4 regions of the Halomonas sp. BDJS001 genome follow, and region 3 is predicted to be linked to each of the others. Evidence: predicted binding sites of a transcription regulator. Region 3 holds the regulator's gene; each other region holds the start of a gene.
The links. The regulator FNR, encoded in region 3, switches genes on or off when oxygen is low (the NO sensors DNR and NnrR bind a similar motif). The targets are predictions, from matches to a motif close to TTGATNTANATCAA.
Positions count from the first base shown of each region.

Region 1: the regulator FNR is predicted to act here: its motif matches at 1,996-2,009, upstream of frdA (fumarate reductase (quinol) flavoprotein subunit).
Region 2: the regulator FNR is predicted to act here: its motif matches at 2,375-2,388, upstream of OM794_RS19425 (1,4-dihydroxy-2-naphthoate polyprenyltransferase).
Region 4: the regulator FNR is predicted to act here: its motif matches at 1,592-1,605, upstream of OM794_RS20170 (xanthine dehydrogenase family protein molybdopterin-binding subunit).

Region 1 is NZ_CP110535.1:4,173,192-4,177,644, forward strand. It holds gene OM794_RS19390 (succinate dehydrogenase/fumarate reductase iron-sulfur subunit) at 1-95, opposite strand, end outside; gene frdA (fumarate reductase (quinol) flavoprotein subunit) at 92-1,879, opposite strand; partial or broken gene OM794_RS19400 (anion permease) at 2,149-3,617, shown strand; gene menH (2-succinyl-6-hydroxy-2,4-cyclohexadiene-1-carboxylate synthase) at 3,624-4,382, opposite strand; gene menD (2-succinyl-5-enolpyruvyl-6-hydroxy-3-cyclohexene-1-carboxylic-acid synthase) at 4,372-4,453, opposite strand, start outside.
Region 2 is NZ_CP110535.1:4,179,168-4,183,620, reverse strand. It holds gene OM794_RS19435 (cryptochrome/deoxyribodipyrimidine photo-lyase family protein) at 1-880, opposite strand, end outside; gene OM794_RS19430 (antibiotic biosynthesis monooxygenase family protein) at 1,017-1,319, shown strand; gene OM794_RS19425 (1,4-dihydroxy-2-naphthoate polyprenyltransferase) at 1,378-2,304, opposite strand; gene OM794_RS19420 (DoxX family protein) at 2,447-2,950, shown strand; gene OM794_RS19415 (isochorismate synthase MenF) at 2,979-4,301, shown strand; gene menD (2-succinyl-5-enolpyruvyl-6-hydroxy-3-cyclohexene-1-carboxylic-acid synthase) at 4,307-4,453, shown strand, end outside.
Region 3 is NZ_CP110535.1:3,673,550-3,678,002, reverse strand. It holds gene OM794_RS17170 (DUF294 nucleotidyltransferase-like domain-containing protein) at 1-119, shown strand, start outside; gene OM794_RS17165 (DNA polymerase III subunit epsilon) at 125-778, shown strand; gene ttcA (tRNA 2-thiocytidine(32) synthetase TtcA) at 889-1,809, shown strand; gene fnr (fumarate/nitrate reduction transcriptional regulator Fnr) at 1,802-2,548, opposite strand; gene hemN (oxygen-independent coproporphyrinogen III oxidase) at 2,631-4,064, opposite strand; gene OM794_RS17145 (sulfite exporter TauE/SafE family protein) at 4,140-4,453, opposite strand, start outside.
Region 4 is NZ_CP110535.1:4,342,088-4,346,540, forward strand. It holds gene OM794_RS20160 (tripartite tricarboxylate transporter permease) at 1-1,008, shown strand, start outside; gene OM794_RS20165 (MarR family winged helix-turn-helix transcriptional regulator) at 1,040-1,507, opposite strand; gene OM794_RS20170 (xanthine dehydrogenase family protein molybdopterin-binding subunit) at 1,717-3,987, shown strand; gene OM794_RS20175 (XdhC family protein) at 3,987-4,453, shown strand, end outside.

The DNA.
Region 1 (4,453 bases), 500 kb from region 3:
GGCAGTTCGTACTGCTGCCAATAGGGTTCAGCCGAGCTGTCTGGCAGATAGCGTTTGACGCTAATGTGTTTGGTGCTGATCTGTTGGCTGTTCATACCTTGCCCCCCTTGCCCGCATCGCCATAGGCCCTCTCCGCCGGGGCGGAAAACCGTACATCGACGTCCTGCCAGCGCAGCTCGGCATGGCCATCGCCTTGGTAGAACACCTGGCTATGCTTGAGGTAGTTAACATCATCGCGCTTCTGCATACCTTCATCCAAGCGCTGGTGGGCGCCGCGGGACTCACGGCGCTCAAGCGCACCCAAACAGGAGGCTTCGGCAATATCCAGTCCACACTCCAGTTCAAGGCATTCCAGTAACTCGGTATTAAAAATCTTGCTGGTATCGTTAACGCGAACCTTGTTAAAGCGCGCGCGCAGTTGGCGCATGGTCTCCAGCGAGTGGCGCATGCCCTCTTCGGTGCGGTAAATGCCACAACCGCTCTCCATGGCCTGCACCATGGCGTGCTTGAGTTCTACCCAGTTCTCCGCACTGCCGGTGCCGTCGCATAACCGCAGTAGCTTGGCTTGCTGACGATCGCCTTGCGCTTCCAGCAGGCGCTCATCGGCCCACTCGGTTTGCGCTGCGCGCTTGCTTGCCTGTTCACCGGCCAAGCGGCCAAACACCAGTAGTTCTGTCAGCGAGTTAGAGCCCAATCGATTGGCGCCGTGCAGACCCACCGAAGCACACTCCCCGGCGGCGTAGAGCCCGGCAATGGAGGTTTCGCACTGTGGATTGGTTTGAATACCGCCCATGGTGTAGTGAACCGCTGGGCGAATGGGGATGGGCTCTTTCACCGGGTCGACGTTGATATAGGATTTGGCCAGCTCGCAGATAAACGGCAGGCGCTCCAGAATGGTTTTTTCACCCAAGTGGCGCAGATCAAGATAGACCACATCGCTGTCGCCAAACTTGCCGGTGCGACCCGCCTGCTGCTCCTGCCAGAAGGCCTGGGAGAGCTTGTCCCGCGGGCCCAGCTCCATATACTTGTTCTCCGGTTTACCCAGCGGCGTTTCCGGGCCAAGGCCATAATCCTGCAGATAACGATAGCCTTCTTTATTGAGCAGAATACCGCCTTCGCCCCGGCACGCTTCAGTAATCAAAATGCCGGAGCCGGGTAAGCCTGTGGGGTGATACTGAACAAACTCCATATCGCGCAGCGCCACACCGTGGCGATAAGCCATCGCCATCCCATCGCCGGTGACAATGCCCGCATTGGTGTTGAAACGGAACAAGCGTCCCGCGCCGCCGGTGGCAAGCACTACTGCTTTGGCACGCAGCAGGGTCAATTCGCCGGTGGCGATCTGCAGCGCAATCACGCCGATCACCGCGCCCTCATGGACGGCGAGGTCGAGCACGAAGTATTCGTCGAAACGCTCGATCTCGGGGTATTTCAGCGAGGTCTGAAACAGGGTATGGAGCATATGGAAGCCGGTTTTATCAGCCGCGAACCAGGTGCGGGCCGTTTTCATGCCGCCAAAGCGACGCACTTGCACTTGGCCATCTTCCTTGCGGCTCCAGGGGCAGCCCCAGCGCTCCATCTGCACCAGTTCTTGATAGGCATGATGGACAAAGTAGTCGACGACGCCCTGCTCAACCAGCCAGTCACCGCCGGACACCGTGTCGTCAAAATGCGCCTGGTGAGTATCCTCGGCACTGGTAACGGCCGCTGCGCCGCCCTCAGCGGCCACGGTATGGGAGCGCATGGGGTAAACCTTGGAGAGCAGCGCTATGCGCTGGGGAGAGCCCTGCTCCTTGGCTTGTTCAGCAGCCCCGATAGCCGCGCGCAAGCCCGCCCCACCCCCACCAACAATGACGATATCGAAATCTCGCTGCTGCATGACAACCCCTTCCATTAGCCAAGTCAAAGGTGGTACCGGCGACACTCTTCGGTGCCCTTTCATCACTCCAACTTACCACGCCTATGACAGGCCCTGCTCATTAGTCGAAAGAACTATTGACGTGCGTCAAGCAAGTGGAAAATCGAGCCGGTATTGCTGTTCCCCCCGCGCCGCAGCACCTACTCTTCAAGCCACTCACTGCAGGCAGATGGCTGCCTACCAAACGACAAAGAAGACCTTACTGCAAAAACTGAAGAGAGAGGTGCCGCATGACGACCAATGCTCAACCCTCACCGCGATGGAAACTGTTAGCGCCGCTTGCAGTCGCTATCATCGTCGCGCTGATACCCACGCCCCCGGGGCTTGCCCCTCATGCATGGTATTTTTTCGCCGTTTTCCTCGGCTGCGTAGTGGGCTTGATTCTTGAACCGCTACCGGGCGCAGTGGTGGGCCTAATCGGAGTCACTCTGGTCGCACTGCTTTCTCGATGGGTGCTGTACTCTCCGGAACAACTGGCCGCTGATGGGTTTAATGCCGCTAACCAGGCCTTTTCGTGGGCGGTGTCGGGCTTTACCAACTCGACGGTATGGCTGATTTTTGGTGCCTTTATGTTTGCCTTGGGGTATGAAAAAACCGGCCTTGGTAGGCGGATATCGCTCTGGCTGGTCAAAGCAATGGGCAAGCGCACCTTAACCCTGGGTTATGCGGTGATGATTGCCGATGGCATTCTGGCGCCGTTTACGCCTTCCAATACGGCGCGCAGTGCGGGCACGATCTTCCCCGTGATTCGTAACCTGCCGCCGCTTTACGACTCCCACCCCAACGACCCCAGCATGAAACGCATGGGCAGCTTTCTGATGTGGACAGCGTTGGCGTCTACTTGCGTCACCAGTTCGCTATTTTTGACCGCCCTGGCGCCCAATCTGTTGGCGATCGCGTTAACCGAAAGCACCACCGGTATCCAGGTCAATTGGGGGCAGTGGTTTATGGCAGTAGCACCTGCCGGCATTCTGCTGCTTCTGCTGGTGCCGCTGCTGAGCTACTGGCTATGCGCACCCGAAGTGAAAGCAGGCAGTGAAATCTCCGACTGGGCGCGGCAGGAGTTAACCAAGCTAGGGGCACTGACCCGTCATGAAATCATGCTGGTCATGATGGTGGTGACTGCCCTGATGCTGTGGATTTTCGCGGGCGACATTATCTCTGGATCGCTGGTAGGTCTACTGGTGATCTGCGGCATGCTGTTAACCGGCATTGTGACCTGGAGCGATATTCTCGATAACCGAGCCGCCTGGAATACCTTTGTATGGTTTGCCACTCTGGTGGCGCTCGCGGGCGTCTCAGCCAGGTGGGATTCGTTAACTGGTTTGGCGGTGTGGTCGGCGGGCAGATAAGCCACTTCAATCCGCTGATGGCCATGGTGGCACTGGTGGTTATCTTCTACCTACTGCACTACTTCTTTGCCAGCGTAACGGCCCACGTTACCGCCCTGCTGCCGGTGATCCTGGCGGCGGCATCGGGCATTGCCGGGCTGGATATGCAGATGTTTATCCTGCTGCTACTCCCCACACTCGGCTTTATGGGCATTCTTACTCCCTACGGCACGGGCCCAAGCCCGGTTTACTATGGCAGCGGCTACCTACCCAGCGCGCTGTTCTGGCGGCTAGGAGTCATCTTCGGGCTGCTGTTCCTGGTGGTTTGGCTGGTGATCGGCCTGCCCTGGTTAATGGTGATCAGCTGATAAACATTAGCCTAGCGTGCGATACCAGGCATTGAGCTGCTGAGCAATCATCCCCGGTTGCTCAGCATGAAGATTGTGGCCCCCTTCCAGCGTGATATGGCGCAGGTGCGGGGCCATCGTTGCTAGATGAGTCGCCAGGGTGTGAAACTTGGCATCCCGCTGGCCCGAAAAATAGCTGACCGGCAGGCGGGTATTTTCCAGCCACTGCCAAAACGAGGGCTGTTGCCCCAAGGACGTTGACCGCAGCATTTGGGCGACGGCTGGCCCACGGTTCGCCAGGCGACGTTGAATCTGCCGACGCCGCTGGGCCTCCGTGAGATCGGCAAACACCGGCTGCTGATACCAATCGATAAGTACGTCCTCCAACGGTTCCTGCTCAAAGCGAAGCGCCCAGCGTTCATCATGAGCAATACGGCCAGCACGCTCACTGGCGGATAAACCAGGGTGAGCGCTCTCCAGCCAAAGCGCTTCCAGCCCCGACGGTTGGCGGCTGGCGTGGTACAGCGCCAAACGACCACCCAGGGAGTAGCCCAGCAAGCAGTAACGGCTTACACCGCGGGTTATCAGCATATCGCTCAGCCAGTGATGAAACGCCTCAAAAGAGGTTACCTGCACCTGATGATTCTGGCCGTGCCCAGGTAAGTCCAGCGCGAGGCAGTTAATACCTTCCAAGTCAGCGATGACCTCAACCCAGTCCTGACCATTGCCCAACAAGCCGTGGAGCAGCACCAGGGTAGGCGCCTGCTTGTGGGGCTTACAGCTCACGCGACGTCCCTCGAATCGCTGCGCCAAACAACTTGAGATCATCAGCGACCTGTTGGTGGGGCACGTTAACC
Region 2 (4,453 bases), 510 kb from region 3:
CGCTTTCGAGCTTTTGAATAAAGTGGCAGTGCCAGTGAAGCCGGGAGGCGAAGGCGCGCAGTGAGCGCGACCAAGCGGTGTCTTCAGCATGCTTTTTTCGTTGGCGGCGCAGCGACTGCACCACTTCGCGTATGGAGAGGGTGCCCCAGGCCAAATGGGGCGAAAGCCGCGAGCCAAATTCCCAGGCCAGTAGTGGTTTAGACAGTGAGCCGCGATAGCGCCGCCCGCGCTGGCTTACAAAGCTGCGCCACACTGCGCGGCCTTCGCTGCGGCCACCGGGCTGCCGCTCGGGGCATGGCGTGGTATCAAACCCCAGCGTCAGGCTGTGAAGCTGCCCAACGTCAATGTGGTGAAAGTATTGCCACTCCTCAGCCGCTTGAGCGTTTTGCGGGGCTGGGAAGGTAGGTGCCGTCATGAGCGTTTCCCACTGATTTTCCCAGGCGTAGCGATCTTCCGATCTGGACTTCAAACCACGCACTACGCCGTGCTGGCGTGATTCCTGCCAATTAACGTCATGCTTTCGGCACCAGGTATGAACGCTAAGATCGCGGGCAAAGCTCCAGGCGTTGCCGGTCTCTGCATGGGAGTGAAGAGCAAACTCGCCGTAATGGGTTTTCAGGGCGTCCAGCAAATCGACAATATCGCCTTGCCAAAGACACAGCGGCAGGCCCAGTGTTTCCAATGCGTTTGAAAGGTCTGCCAGTGAGTCCGCGGCAAACTGCCAATGGCGCAGGGCGCTGTCTGGCGCTTGCCACTGGCCGGGTTCAATGGCAAATACGGGCAGTACTGGGCCAGCCATGGCGGCGTTGGCAAGCGGCGCATGATCATGAATACGTAAATCGCGTTTGAACCAAACAACCTGGATAGGTGCCTTAGCCATGCCGTACCTTGCGGTTGAGGGCTATTCGGCGCTAAGTCTATTCGCCACTGAAATGTGACGTTACCATCAAGCTACCGTTTGCCAAATGAACCCAACAGGGCCAACTCTGCAGGAACAAACCCGTAGGAGAGTAACGATGTATATTGCCATGAACCGTTTTCGGATTGCCCCAGGCCGCGAAGAGGACTTTTTAGAGGTGTGGCGCAACCGCGACTCTCACCTGGATGAAGTGCCGGGCTTCAAACAGTTCAAGATGCTGCAGGGTGAAAGCCAGGAAGATCACACCGTGTTTATCTCCCACAGCGTGTGGGAATCGGAAGAGGCCTTCCGTGACTGGACTAAGTCAGACGCATTCCGGAAGGCCCACGCCAATGCCAAAGCGCCCGAAGGTATTTATCTTGGCCCGCCTAAATTTGAAGGTTATGAGGTGGTGCTGTAAGGCGGCACGGCTAAACGAAGCAGATTGTCAGCGGGGCGCCTGCCCCGCTTTGGGCGCTTTAAAACAGTGCCAAGCCAATCGACAGCAGCACGCTGTAAAGCAGTGTCGAAATAGCGGTTTTCTTCAGCATGCCGGTCAGGATCTCGCCATCATGGGTATGGCGTAGTGTTCTGGCGGCATCCGTTAACGGCTTGGCTACCAGCAGGCAGCTCCACCCCACCAGCGGTACAGGGAGCGCGACTAGGTAAACCAGCGTTAGCAGTAGCGCCAACCCCAGTAGTGCCCAGTGGTAGTTAATCGCGTTTTCGCGACCTAGCCGCACCGCCAGGGTGATCTTGCCGTTGCGTGCATCACTTTCTATATCCCGCACGTTGTTCACATTGAGTACGGCGGTCGCCAGCAGCCCGCAAGCGGCGGCGGGGAGCAACGGTAGCCAGCTTAGCTGGTGGGTGTGCAGGTAGTAGGTACCCAGCACGCCGAGCAGTCCAAAAAACATAAAGACCGCAATATCGCCAAATCCCCGGTAGCCGTAGGGAGTACCGCCGAGCCCAACGGTGTAGGTGACCGCCGCCAATAGCGCAGCCGCCCCTAACAGTATAAAGGTGAGTATCTGCTCCCACTGGTTCCCAAAGGCGGCAAGCAGTAATAACAGCCCCAATAACGCGGCGGTGAGGGCCGCAACCACCATTCCTTTGCGCATCGTTTCGGCGCTAAGCAAACCAGACGAGACCGCTCGGGCAGGGCCTATGCGCTGATCATCATCAGCGCCGGAGGCGGCATCACCGTAATCGTTGGCTAGATTAGACAGCACCTGTAGCGCAATGGCGGTCAGCAGGGCGAGCACAAGCACCGCACCATTAAAGGCATCCACGCTAGTCGCTAGCCCGGTACCCAGCAGAATAGAAGCGCACGCCAGCGGTAACGTACGGGGGCGAGCGGCTAGCAGCCAAGCTTGGTAGTGGCGGCGCTTACTGTTTTGTTGCATTGCGTCGATATTCCTGTTGACCGTTGTCATTTAATAAACATTCGGCAATGTATGATTAAGTGCTAAAAAGTAGATCTACGTCAAACTATGCCGCGTCATCTTGCTCCACACTGCAACAATCCCTTGAGTAGGAGTTTACGTGATGATTGGCGACTTATTTAGACATAACAAATATATGGCGGTAGTTTGGTTACTGCTACGGCTCTATTTAGGCATCACTTGGCTGACGCTTGGCATCGGTAAGATAACCGGTGGTTTTAATGCCGAAGGCTTTCTAAGCAATGCCGTGGCCAATCCCGTGATGCGAGAAGGAAGTGCGGTTTACCCTAATTATGTCGCCTTCCTTGAGAATTTCGCGCTGCCCTATGCGGATGTTATTAACGTCATTATACCGCTAGGGGAGATGTTGGTTGGCCTGGGTTTAATCGTTGGTGTGTTGACCTCGTTTGCTGCGTTTTTCGCCATTGTGATGAACATGTCCTTTTTGATGGCGGGCACGGTGTCTACCAATCCATGGATGATTGCACTGACGTTCTTTTTGCTGGTAGCAGGCGCCAATGCCGGTCGGCTTGGCGGCGATCGCTGGGTGCTACCCTATATTAAAGATAAGCTAGGCTTAAGGTACCCAGCGGTCGTCAGCAAGTAATTGAAAATGCTGGCCTAACAGGCGAACTATGCACTCTAACCCTATTGAAGCCCTCAGGCATCAGCTTGCTACGCTTTGTGATGCCGCTCAAAAAGGGGTTATCCGCTTAAGTACCCCGTGTCAGGTGAACGACATGATGGGGTGGCTAAACATGCAGAGCGTTTATCCCCGTCTCTACTGGCAATCACGTGATGTGGGGGCCGTTGAGTATGTGGTGCTGGGGGCTGTTAACGCTTTTGATTCACTAGCGGCACTGGAGGCTGATCTTGCTGCGCTGATCGATATCGGTGGCCAGCAGCCCGACTTTTTTGGCGGTATGGCCTTCGACCCTGGTACGCCGGGGTGGGAGCACTTTCCTGCCTTCCACTTTGTGCTGCCGCGTATCGAGCTTAAACGTCACCAAGGAGGCGCGACGCTGTCACTGAATCTACGTTTCGATGACCGCTGCCCCAGTGCCGAAATCGCCCAGGCTCATGCCTGTTTAGCCGCCTTGGCAGCAGAGCAGCCGCTGCCTCGTTTGCAGCCTCTGGTTTACCAGCGTGAAGACTGCCCCAGTCAACAGGAGTGGGCGGCTTGGGTGGGGCTGGTGACGAACCCCGACCACCTAGTGCATACGCCCAAGGTGGTGCTTTCTCGTGAAACTCGCCTGACAACACCTGAAACGCCTAACCCTTGGGCGCTATTGTCACGCTGGCAGGCCGGTGCCGCTGACTGTTTTCACTTTGGCATCCAGTTGACACCCCATGAGGCGTTTATCGGCTGTCCGCCGGAGCAGTTATATAAGCGTGACGGTCGGCACTTAACCACCGAGGCGCTGGCAGGCACGACGCGCCGTGGGCGTGACGCCGAGCAAGATCTGGCGTTTGCCGCTGAGCTACTGGCAGATAAGAAAAACACGCTGGAAAATCAGTGCGTTTATCAGCAAATCTTGGCCCAGCTTGAGCAGCTTTCTTCACAAGTCCAAATGGGTGAGGCGCATATTGTTAAGCTGCGCTCGGTGCAGCATATTCGCCGACTGATCCACGCCGAATTACACCATAGCGTCACCGACCACTCTTTGCTCTCCTCACTGCCACCGACTCCGGCGGTGGGCGGCGTTCCTCGCGAGTCAGCGCTAACGTTTATTCGTCAGCATGAGCGCCATCAACGCGGTTGGTATTCAGGGGTGTTCGGGAGAATCAGCCACGCCAGTAGCGACCTCGCCGTGACTATTCGTTGCGCCCATATCGATTCAGAAATGATCCGGCTCTATGCCGGTGCTGGCATTGTGGCGGGCTCCCAGCCGGACGAAGAGTGGCGGGAGCTGGACAGTAAAATCGCCGATATTATGTCGCTGCTAGGAATGGGATAACACATATGACAGCTTCTACATCGAGCGGTTTTGCGCAAGCGCACGCTACCTTTAATCATGTTTGGTCGGCGCTAATGCTGGAGGAGCTTTATCGCTTAGGCGTGCGTGATGTGGTGCTGGCGCCCGGCTCGCGCTCATCGCCGCTGACCATG
Region 3 (4,453 bases):
ATCGCGTTGTCGTGCAAAACCTCTCTTCCCTGGAGCGCGACCTTCTGCGCGAAGCGATGCATATTGTCAAAGACTTTAAGCAGCGGCTTTCCCATCGTTATCATTTGGAGTATTCGTGAGCGGAATGCGGCTGTTAGATCGACACGTAGCGCTATTTAGCGGTTCATTGCGCACCTTGTTGCGCCGCGAAAGTGATCGTCGGCGTTGTGCAGACTCTCCCTATGCCTGGCTGTTTCAACCTTATATGGGCGAGGAGCTGGTAGCACTCGCCTGTACGACAGCGCCCACGTCGTCATCGCCGGTGATCAGCTTGGCTGCGGTGGCGCTAAGCCAGCAGCAGGTACGAACCAGCCGCGCTTTTGTGATGACGCTAGGCAATACGAAACAGCCCGAGAGCGCGACGCTGCGCCGTCATCATTTGCTGTGCGAGGCCGGGGAGGTGCAGCCGCCAAGCAGCGCTAACTTGAGCGCGTTAGTGGAATTTATCGGCAATCGACCCATAGTGGGCTGGCAGTTGGAGCAGCGTATTGGGGCGTTGAATACACTGCTTACCAAGCGGCTAAATTTTGCTCTGCCCAATGCCCAAGTCGATGTGGCGAGACTGCATCAGCGCCAACTGCGGCGACTGCATCCCCAGGTAGAAGCGCCCAGCAGCTTCACCCAGGCGTTGGCATGCTGGCAGGTGCCCGCCATGGGCGTGCAGAGCGTACTGGGCGAGGCCACCGCCAGCGCACTGCTGTATATGCGCCTGCAGCGTGTTATGGCACAGGCTGCTTAGGGAGGAGCCACGAGTAGTTGGGTCAAGGCGAAGAGTGTTGTTAGAATAGCCCCCAATTATTTCTGTGTAGCACCTCTTCTCTTCACCATACCCTCGGCAGTGCCTATACCATGCAATCTCTTGATCACTTTGATCCTGCTCACCTTGATACAGTTGTAGCCACCCCAGCTAACGCTGAGCAAAACCAGCCAGAGCTGGCTGATGCCAAGCAGAAGCGTGAATTTAACAAGCTGCAAAAGCGTCTGCGCCGGGAAGTGGGCAATGCGATTATTGATTACCAAATGATCAATGAAGGCGACCGCGTGATGGTGTGCCTATCCGGCGGCAAGGACAGCTACACCATGCTGGAGATTCTGCGCAACTTGCAGCGCAATGCGCCGGTTAATTTTTCACTGGTGGCGGTCAATCTGGATCAGAAGCAGCCGGGTTTTCCCGAACACGTGCTGCCTGCCTATCTGGATAAGCTGGGCGTGGAGTACCATATTGTCGAGCGCGATACCTATTCGGTGGTGAAGGAGAAGACCCCAGAAGGCAAAACCACCTGCGCGCTCTGTTCACGGCTGCGGCGTGGCTCGCTGTATGGGTTTGCCGAAGAGATTGGCGCCAATAAGATTGCTCTTGGCCATCATCGGGAAGATATCCTCGAAACCCTGTTTCTGAATATGTTCTTCGGCGGCAACCTGAAAGCGATGCCGCCCAAGCTGTTATCCGATGATGGAAAAAATATCGTTATTCGCCCATTGGCTTACTGCAAAGAGGCTGATATTGCTGAATTTTCGCGGTTGATGGAATTCCCGATCATCCCCTGCAACCTCTGCGGCTCACAGCCCAATATGCAGCGTCAGGTGGTCAAAGAGATGCTCGCCGAGTGGGACAAAAAGTTTCCGGGCCGCCTGGAAAGCATGTTTAAAGCGGTGACCAATATTGCGCCCTCCCAGTTGGCAGACCGCAGCCTGTTTGATTTTGAAGGCTTAGAGGCCAAACAGGCGGAACTGCTGGCAGGGCGCATCCAGGCCTTTAACGTCAGCTAACCGTTTGCTCTTCCTCTTCAGCGAGGGTAATCAAGCGCGGCATGTCGAGAATATTGACCTCTCGCCCGGAAACCGCTACCACGTTCTGCTGCTGAAAGCGGCTTAAAATGCGGCTGACGGTTTCCACTGCTAAGCCCAGGTAGTTGCCAATATCGGCTCTGGGCATTGAGAGGCGAAAACTATAGGGTGAGTAGCCCCGGCGACGAAAACGATCCGAGAGCGTAATCAGGAAGCTCGCCAGCCGCTGATCCGCGGTTTTACGCGACAGCAGACGCATCATACGACGATCATCACGTAACTCTTTGCTCATGCTGCGATACAGCTGGCCACGTAGCTCAGGGATCTCTTCCGAGAGTAGATCCAGACGGTCAAAAGGGATCTCGCAGACGGTGGTGGTTTCCAGTGCAATAACGCTACCGGGGTAGTGCTCTTCGTCAATGCCATCCAGTCCCACCAGTTCACTGGGCAGGTAGAAGTTTGTCAACTGTTCGCTGCCGTTACCTTCAGCGGTGATCTGTTTCAAACTCCCTGAACGCACCGCGTAAACGCTGGTGAAAGTGTCACCTTGGCGAAACAGAGGCTCGCCTTTTTTCAGCGGCGCACGGCGGCGAATAATCGCATCGAACTGCCCCATATCGTCCAACTCAAGGGCAAGCGGCAGGCACAGCGAGCTAAGGCTGCAGGTTTGGCAGCGCGCTTCGTGGAGTAGCGAGCGCCGGCTGCTCATGGGTTCCAACATACGATGCTCCTTGAGTGGGTCAGGGTAAAATTAGTAAATTCTTACTTATTGTAGTGGCGTTAGCATGCCTGCAATAAGATGATTAGACAATCTTAGAGTAGCGCTGTCCCGTTTGCCCAGAAAGATGGGCATCGAACGCCATGGCTAAATGGCGAATAAGCAGCCGCCCCATGGGCGTGGCAATAAGTTGATCACCTCTACGGATGATTAGGCCATCTTGCTCGGCGCCCTGTAAACGTTCCAGCGCGGGTGCAAAATAGCGGGGGGCATCAATGTTCCAGCGCTGGCTGACCGCCGCCAGATCAATGCCCATATCGCACATCAGCCGCTCAATCACATCCCGGCGGATTAGGTCGTCGTCACTCAGCCGCACGCCGCGTACGGTGGCAAGCTTGCCTTGATCCAACGCCGCTTCATAGCGCGCCAGGTCGCTAGGGTTCTGCGCATAGACGTCATCGATGCGCGAAATTGCCGAAACGCCAAGCCCGATTAAATCGCACTGGGCGTGGCTGGAGTAGCCTTGGAAGTTGCGCTGTAGCGAACCGTCGCGCTGGGCAATGGCCAGGCTATCGTCAGGGCGGGCAAAGTGATCCATGCCGATATGCACGTAGCCTGCCGCGGTAAGCATCTCGATGGTGGCGCGCAGAATTGCCAATTTCTCTTCGCCACCCGGCAAGTCGTCGACGTTAATACGCCGCTGGGGGGCAAATCGCTCCGGCATGTGCGCGTAATTAAACACGGAAAGACGCGCGGGGTTGAGGTCAATTACCTGGCGAAGCGTATTCGCAAAGCTCTTTTCTGTCTGAAACGGTAACCCGTAAATAAGATCAATATTGAGCGAGCGAAAGCCCAGGCGGTGCGCCTCCTCCATCAGCGTTTCGGTAAGTACCCGAGGCTGAATGCGGTTAATCGCTTTCTGCACCAGCGGGCTTAAATCCTGCACGCCCAGACTAATACGGTTAAAGCCTAACGACTGTAGGTGACGCAGGGTAAACACATCCGCTTCGCGAGGGTCTATCTCAATGGCGTAATCGCGATCAGCAGACGATGAAAGGCCAAAACGGGCGTCCAGGCGATCAATCAGGTCACCCATCTGATTCAAGCTGAGAAAGGTCGGCGTACCGCCACCCCAGTGCAATTGCTCCACTGGTCGTGAGGTATTCAAGTGGCGGGCAGTCAGCACCATCTCGCGGTCTAGCCGGGCTATATAAGGCTCGGCCAGAGCGGTGTTCTTGGTGGCGATTTTGTTACACGCGCAGTAGAAGCAGATCTTGCGGCAGAAGGGTACGTGAACATACAGTGAGAGTGAACGCTTACTGGCATTGCTACGCTCCAGCGCCTGGGTCAGGTCGTCAGGCGTAAACTGGTCGTGAAACGACAGAGCCGTAGGGTAGGAAGTATAGCGCGGGCCGCTAGTGTCGTAGCGGCGCAGCAAGGCTTCATCCCATACCGGCTGCATAGGAGTGGCGGCTGCCGCAGATGCAATGGGCAAGGCAGCGGGGGCATGAACGGGCATGAAGGGGCACTCCGACGTTAGGAAATGCCGCTAGACTAACCCCCAGAGTGGGGGGAAACGTTGAGCCACGTCATACTAATGGAGGTTGTGTGCCGAAAGCGTCCACAGCTGCCACAGGGCAAAAGCGATAATCGTCAGTGCCGCCACGCTGCGCGTTGCCGGGTGGCGAATCAAATGGCTGAGCTGGCGCGCGGCCAGGCCCGTGGCCAGCAGCGCCGGCAGTGTGCCAAGCCCAAAGGCGCCCATCAGCAGGGCACCCTGGAGCGGGTCGGCAATCGCCAAGCTCCAGGCCAACATGGAGTAGACCAGCCCACAGGGTAGCCAGCCCCAAATGGCCCCCAGGGCAAAGGCTTGGGGAAGATGCACCACAGGCATCAAGCGCCGTCCCA
Region 4 (4,453 bases), 670 kb from region 3:
GTAGGTGCCATTGGCCTAATATGCGGCATGGTAGGTTTCGATACGTTAACCGATGTTCCCCGCTTCACGTTTGACACTCGCATCTTGCAAGGGGGAGTCGAATTGGTACCGCTTTGTGTAGGATTATTTGGCTTGGCCGAAGTACTGAAACACCTTCATGCCTCTCATCAGGCTGCACCTACGGTTAACATAAAAGCAACTCAGCGTACCCAGATGAAAGTAAGGTCACTACTGAAACGCTGGAAATCCATGCTACGGGGTTCGCTGATTGGTGCCTTTGTTGGCGCTATTCCTGCCGCGGGGTCGGCCATCGCGGTTGCGATTGCCTACGCCCAGGAAATGCGTTTTTCCAAACACCCTGAGCAATTTGGTCAGGGTGCAATTGAGGGGGTAGTTGCTCCAGAGGCTGCCAACAGTTCGAGCATAGGCGGCACCATGATTCCCATGATGACACTGGGTGTACCAGGAGATGCCATCACAGCGGTACTGATGGGGTCGCTATTGATTCATGGTTTACGTCCAGGGCCAATGCTATTTGCCGAAAACCCGCAAATGGTTTCCAGCATTTATGCAGGCTTTCTTATTGCGCTTCTTCTGACACTCATCATTGGTCTTTTACTGATGCGCTGGCTTCCCGTGATTCTACGCATTCCTTCCCATGTGTTACTGATCGGCATTGCTCTGCTCTGTGTTGTCGGCGCCTATGCCATCCGTAACAGCATGGCTGATGTGTATATCATGCTATTTTTCGGGGCACTGGGGTATCTGCTGCATCTTCTATCACTGCCGAGCGCACCGCTGGCGTTCGGCCTCATTCTGGGGCCACTCCTAGAAGAGAATCTGCGGCGCAGTCTTATTCTGGGGCGTGGCTCCTGGGATCTGTTCCTGAATAGCCCAATAGCAATGAGTCTCTTAGCCCTATCAATCTTTGCTATCGTCCTACCTTTCATAGCACCACTGTGGGTTCGCTTTAAAAGCGACCTACAGCGATTAAAGGTACCTTTTTGATAACCTGATTAGGTAACAGAAGAATCAGCGTTCATTTTTCCAGCAGATGCATTAAGGCAACCCGCTCTGCCGGATTGAGATTTTTCATGGTCTGATCGCTAATTTGCTTGGCACTGGGCACCATGCCCTCGACTAATGTCTCGCCAGGCTCGGTGATCACGACCATGACTTTGCGTTGATCATTGGGGTCGGTGGTTAGTGAGATCCACCCCCGCGCTTTAAGACGTTTAATGACGCCGCGGATAGTGGCTGGATCAATCGCCGTGGCGTTGACGATATCGGTTAACGAGCTGGGGCCGCGCTCCATCACCGTGCACAGCGTTACAAACTGTATGGCCGTGAGCTGTTTATCGCTGCTGTAGCGCTGAAAAATAGCCGTATGCCGCTGGTAGGCTTTACGCAGTAGATGGCCTACTTGCTCAGAAAAATCATACCCCTGCTCTGAAGGCGTAGAGTGCTCGCCGGAAGACGAGTGTTTGAACGCACTATCCATTGTCATTCCATATCCTTAATCTATTGGCGACGTCGTGTATCGAGTATGGCACTGGTTAACAAAATGATGCATCAACGTATGAAATACTCCTTGCGCTGGATCAATTCATCATGCTTTTATGGCGTACACGCTATAATTTTACCTTAGTTATCGCTCTTTCATCACCTAAAATTCATCCGCACTGATCATCGTAAACGCGAGCGTGGGAGGCAGACATGGCTGACAAATCAGACTATACAAGAGAGTCACTGCTGTATGGGTCTGATGTCCTGGTGATCTATCGCGACCCGGTTACGCCCCCCAAGCCCGCGCCCGGACAGCCAGGTACACACTCAAACTTCACCCCCCATGAGCCCGAAATATTCATTGCCGTATTGAGCGATAGTCATATCGTGGCTTTCAACGGCCACGTAGACCTGGGCACCGGCATACGCACGGCGCTCGCTCAAATTGTTGCAGAAGAGCTTAGCGTCGCGTTCGACAGCGTCACCATGGTGCTGGGCAACTCCGTTGAAGCCCCCAACCAAGGCCCTACCATTGCCAGCGCGTCGATTCAGATCACTGCTGAGCCTCTACGCCGAGCGGCGGCCCAGGCGCGGGAGTACCTATTAACACTGGCAGCAGAGCACTTTGACACTGAGCGCTCGCTACTTAGCTGCCAGAACGGCGCTATTTCGCCAAGTGATAATAACCGCTCATCCGTGAGCTTCGGGGAGTTACTGCTAGGTACCCGTCATGCGTTAAAGCTCGCCGATGAGGTGCCGCTTAAGCCGGTCAGCCATTATACCCTGGTCGGCCAATCGACCTCCCGCGTGGATATACCCGCCAAGGCTACCGGGCAATTGACCTTTATCCACGACCTACGCCTGCCCAACATGCTGCATGGGCGAGTGATTCGCCCGCCTTATGTAGGCCATGATAGCGGTGACTTTATTGGCAACAGTTTAATCGCGGTAGATGAAAGCTCTGTGGCGCATTTGCCCGGTGTGATAAGCGTCGTCGTGGTCGGTGACTTTGTTGGCGTGGTGGCCGAGCGTGAAGAGCAGGCTGCTGCCGCAGCCAAACAGCTAAAGATCCAGTGGCGCCCCATCGAAGGCTTACCTCAGTTGGACAACATAGAGCAAGCACTGCTCGACCTGCCCAGCAAGCAGCGCATTCTCCTCGAAGAGGGTGATCTCGACAGTGCTCTGGCCGCCGCCGACCAACCGCTCAATCGCCACTATGTGTGGCCTTTCCAACTGCATGGCTCCATTGGCCCTTCGTGCGCTGTCGCCGATGCCAATGAAGATGGCCTTCACGTATGGTCGGGCACCCAAAATCCGCACAGCCTGCGCGCCGACCTTGCCCGCCTTACCGGTTTGGATGAAGGCGTTATCACCATTACCCGCATGGAAACCTCGGGCTGCTATGGCCGCAACTGCGCCGACGACGTTGGCGCGGATGCAGTGCTGCTGTCTCAGGCGGTTGGCCGTCCTGTCCGAGTGCAACTAACCCGTGAGCAGGAGCACACCTGGGAGCCTAAAGGGGCTGCTCAGTATATGGCCATCCAGGGCGGCTTGAACGCAGATGGCAGCCCAGCAGGTTATCGTTTTAATACGCGCTACCCCTCTAACAGTGCGCCCACCCTGGCACTGCTGCTGACCGGTGCGGCCTCACCGATTGATATCCCCTTTGAGATGGGGGATCGAACGTCGGTGCCGCCCTACCGCTACCCTCATCGCCAAATAGTATGCGACGACGTCCCGACCCTGGTGCGCGCCTCCTGGCTGCGTGGTGTCTCGGCGCTGCCCAGCACCTTCGCCCACGAAAGCTATATTGATGAACTCGCCTACTTGGCGGGTGAAGATCCTGTCGCCTATCGGTTGCGCTATTTAGCCGATAACCGCGCCTGCGAGCTTGTCGAAGCGCTAGCCGAACGGGCGAGCTGGCAACCTGGTACCGCTAACGCCAATCCGCGTAACGATGGCGAGTGGCGCTACGGCCGCGGGTTCGCTTACGCCCAGTACGTACATAGCAAATTTCCAGGCTTTGGCGCCGCGCTCGCCGCCTGGGTGATTGAGCTTAAAGTCAATGTGCAGAGTGGGCGGATTGTCGTCGAGAACCTATATGTAGGCCAGGATGCAGGCTTGATGGTGAACCCCGCTGGCGTTCGCCATCAGGTGCATGGCAATGTGATCCAGATGCTCAGTCGTACTTTAAAGGAGCGGGTAACCTTTGAGGATGGTTTACCGACCAGCAGAGAATGGGGCGGCTACCCTATTCTGCGTTTCTCGGAGCTTCCTACCATCGATGTCATGCTGCTTGACCGCCCTGAACTGCCCCCACTCGGCGTTGGGGAGTCCGCCTCACTGCCCGGCGCTCCCGCGATTGCCAACGCGCTTTTTGATGCCACAGGGGTACGCTTTACCCATCCCCCTTTTACTCCTGACACCATTCGCGATGCGCTGAAAGCCGCCTTTCGACTCCCCATGGAGGCGACGAGTTAATGCACCATCTTGATCTACAGGTTATCGAACGGGCACTGAAGTGGGCCAACCAGGGACTGACCGTTTGGCTATGCACAGTTATGAAAACCTTTGGCTCGGCCCCCCGGGAGCCGGGTGCCATGCTGGCCGCATGTTCGACAGGCGACTATCTAGGGTCACTGTCGGGTGGCTGTGTCGAAGAAGACTTTATCGCAAGGCTTCAAAAGGGTGAGTTTAACGAACCGGTTCAACGGGTGCGCTATGGCGGGGATGCTGATCCAGCGAATATTCGTTTACCCTGCGGTGGCAGCCTTGAAGTACTTGTTGAACGGCTAACGCCCAGCACCGAAAACCTCACTCACCTAGAAGTGATGCATGCCACGTTACTGGGTCGCCAACCGCTCATCCGCTGCGTCAAATTGGATGGCAGCGGCAAGCGCTTTAACCCATCGAATAACACCGAGCCCACCGTTACTTTCGATACCGC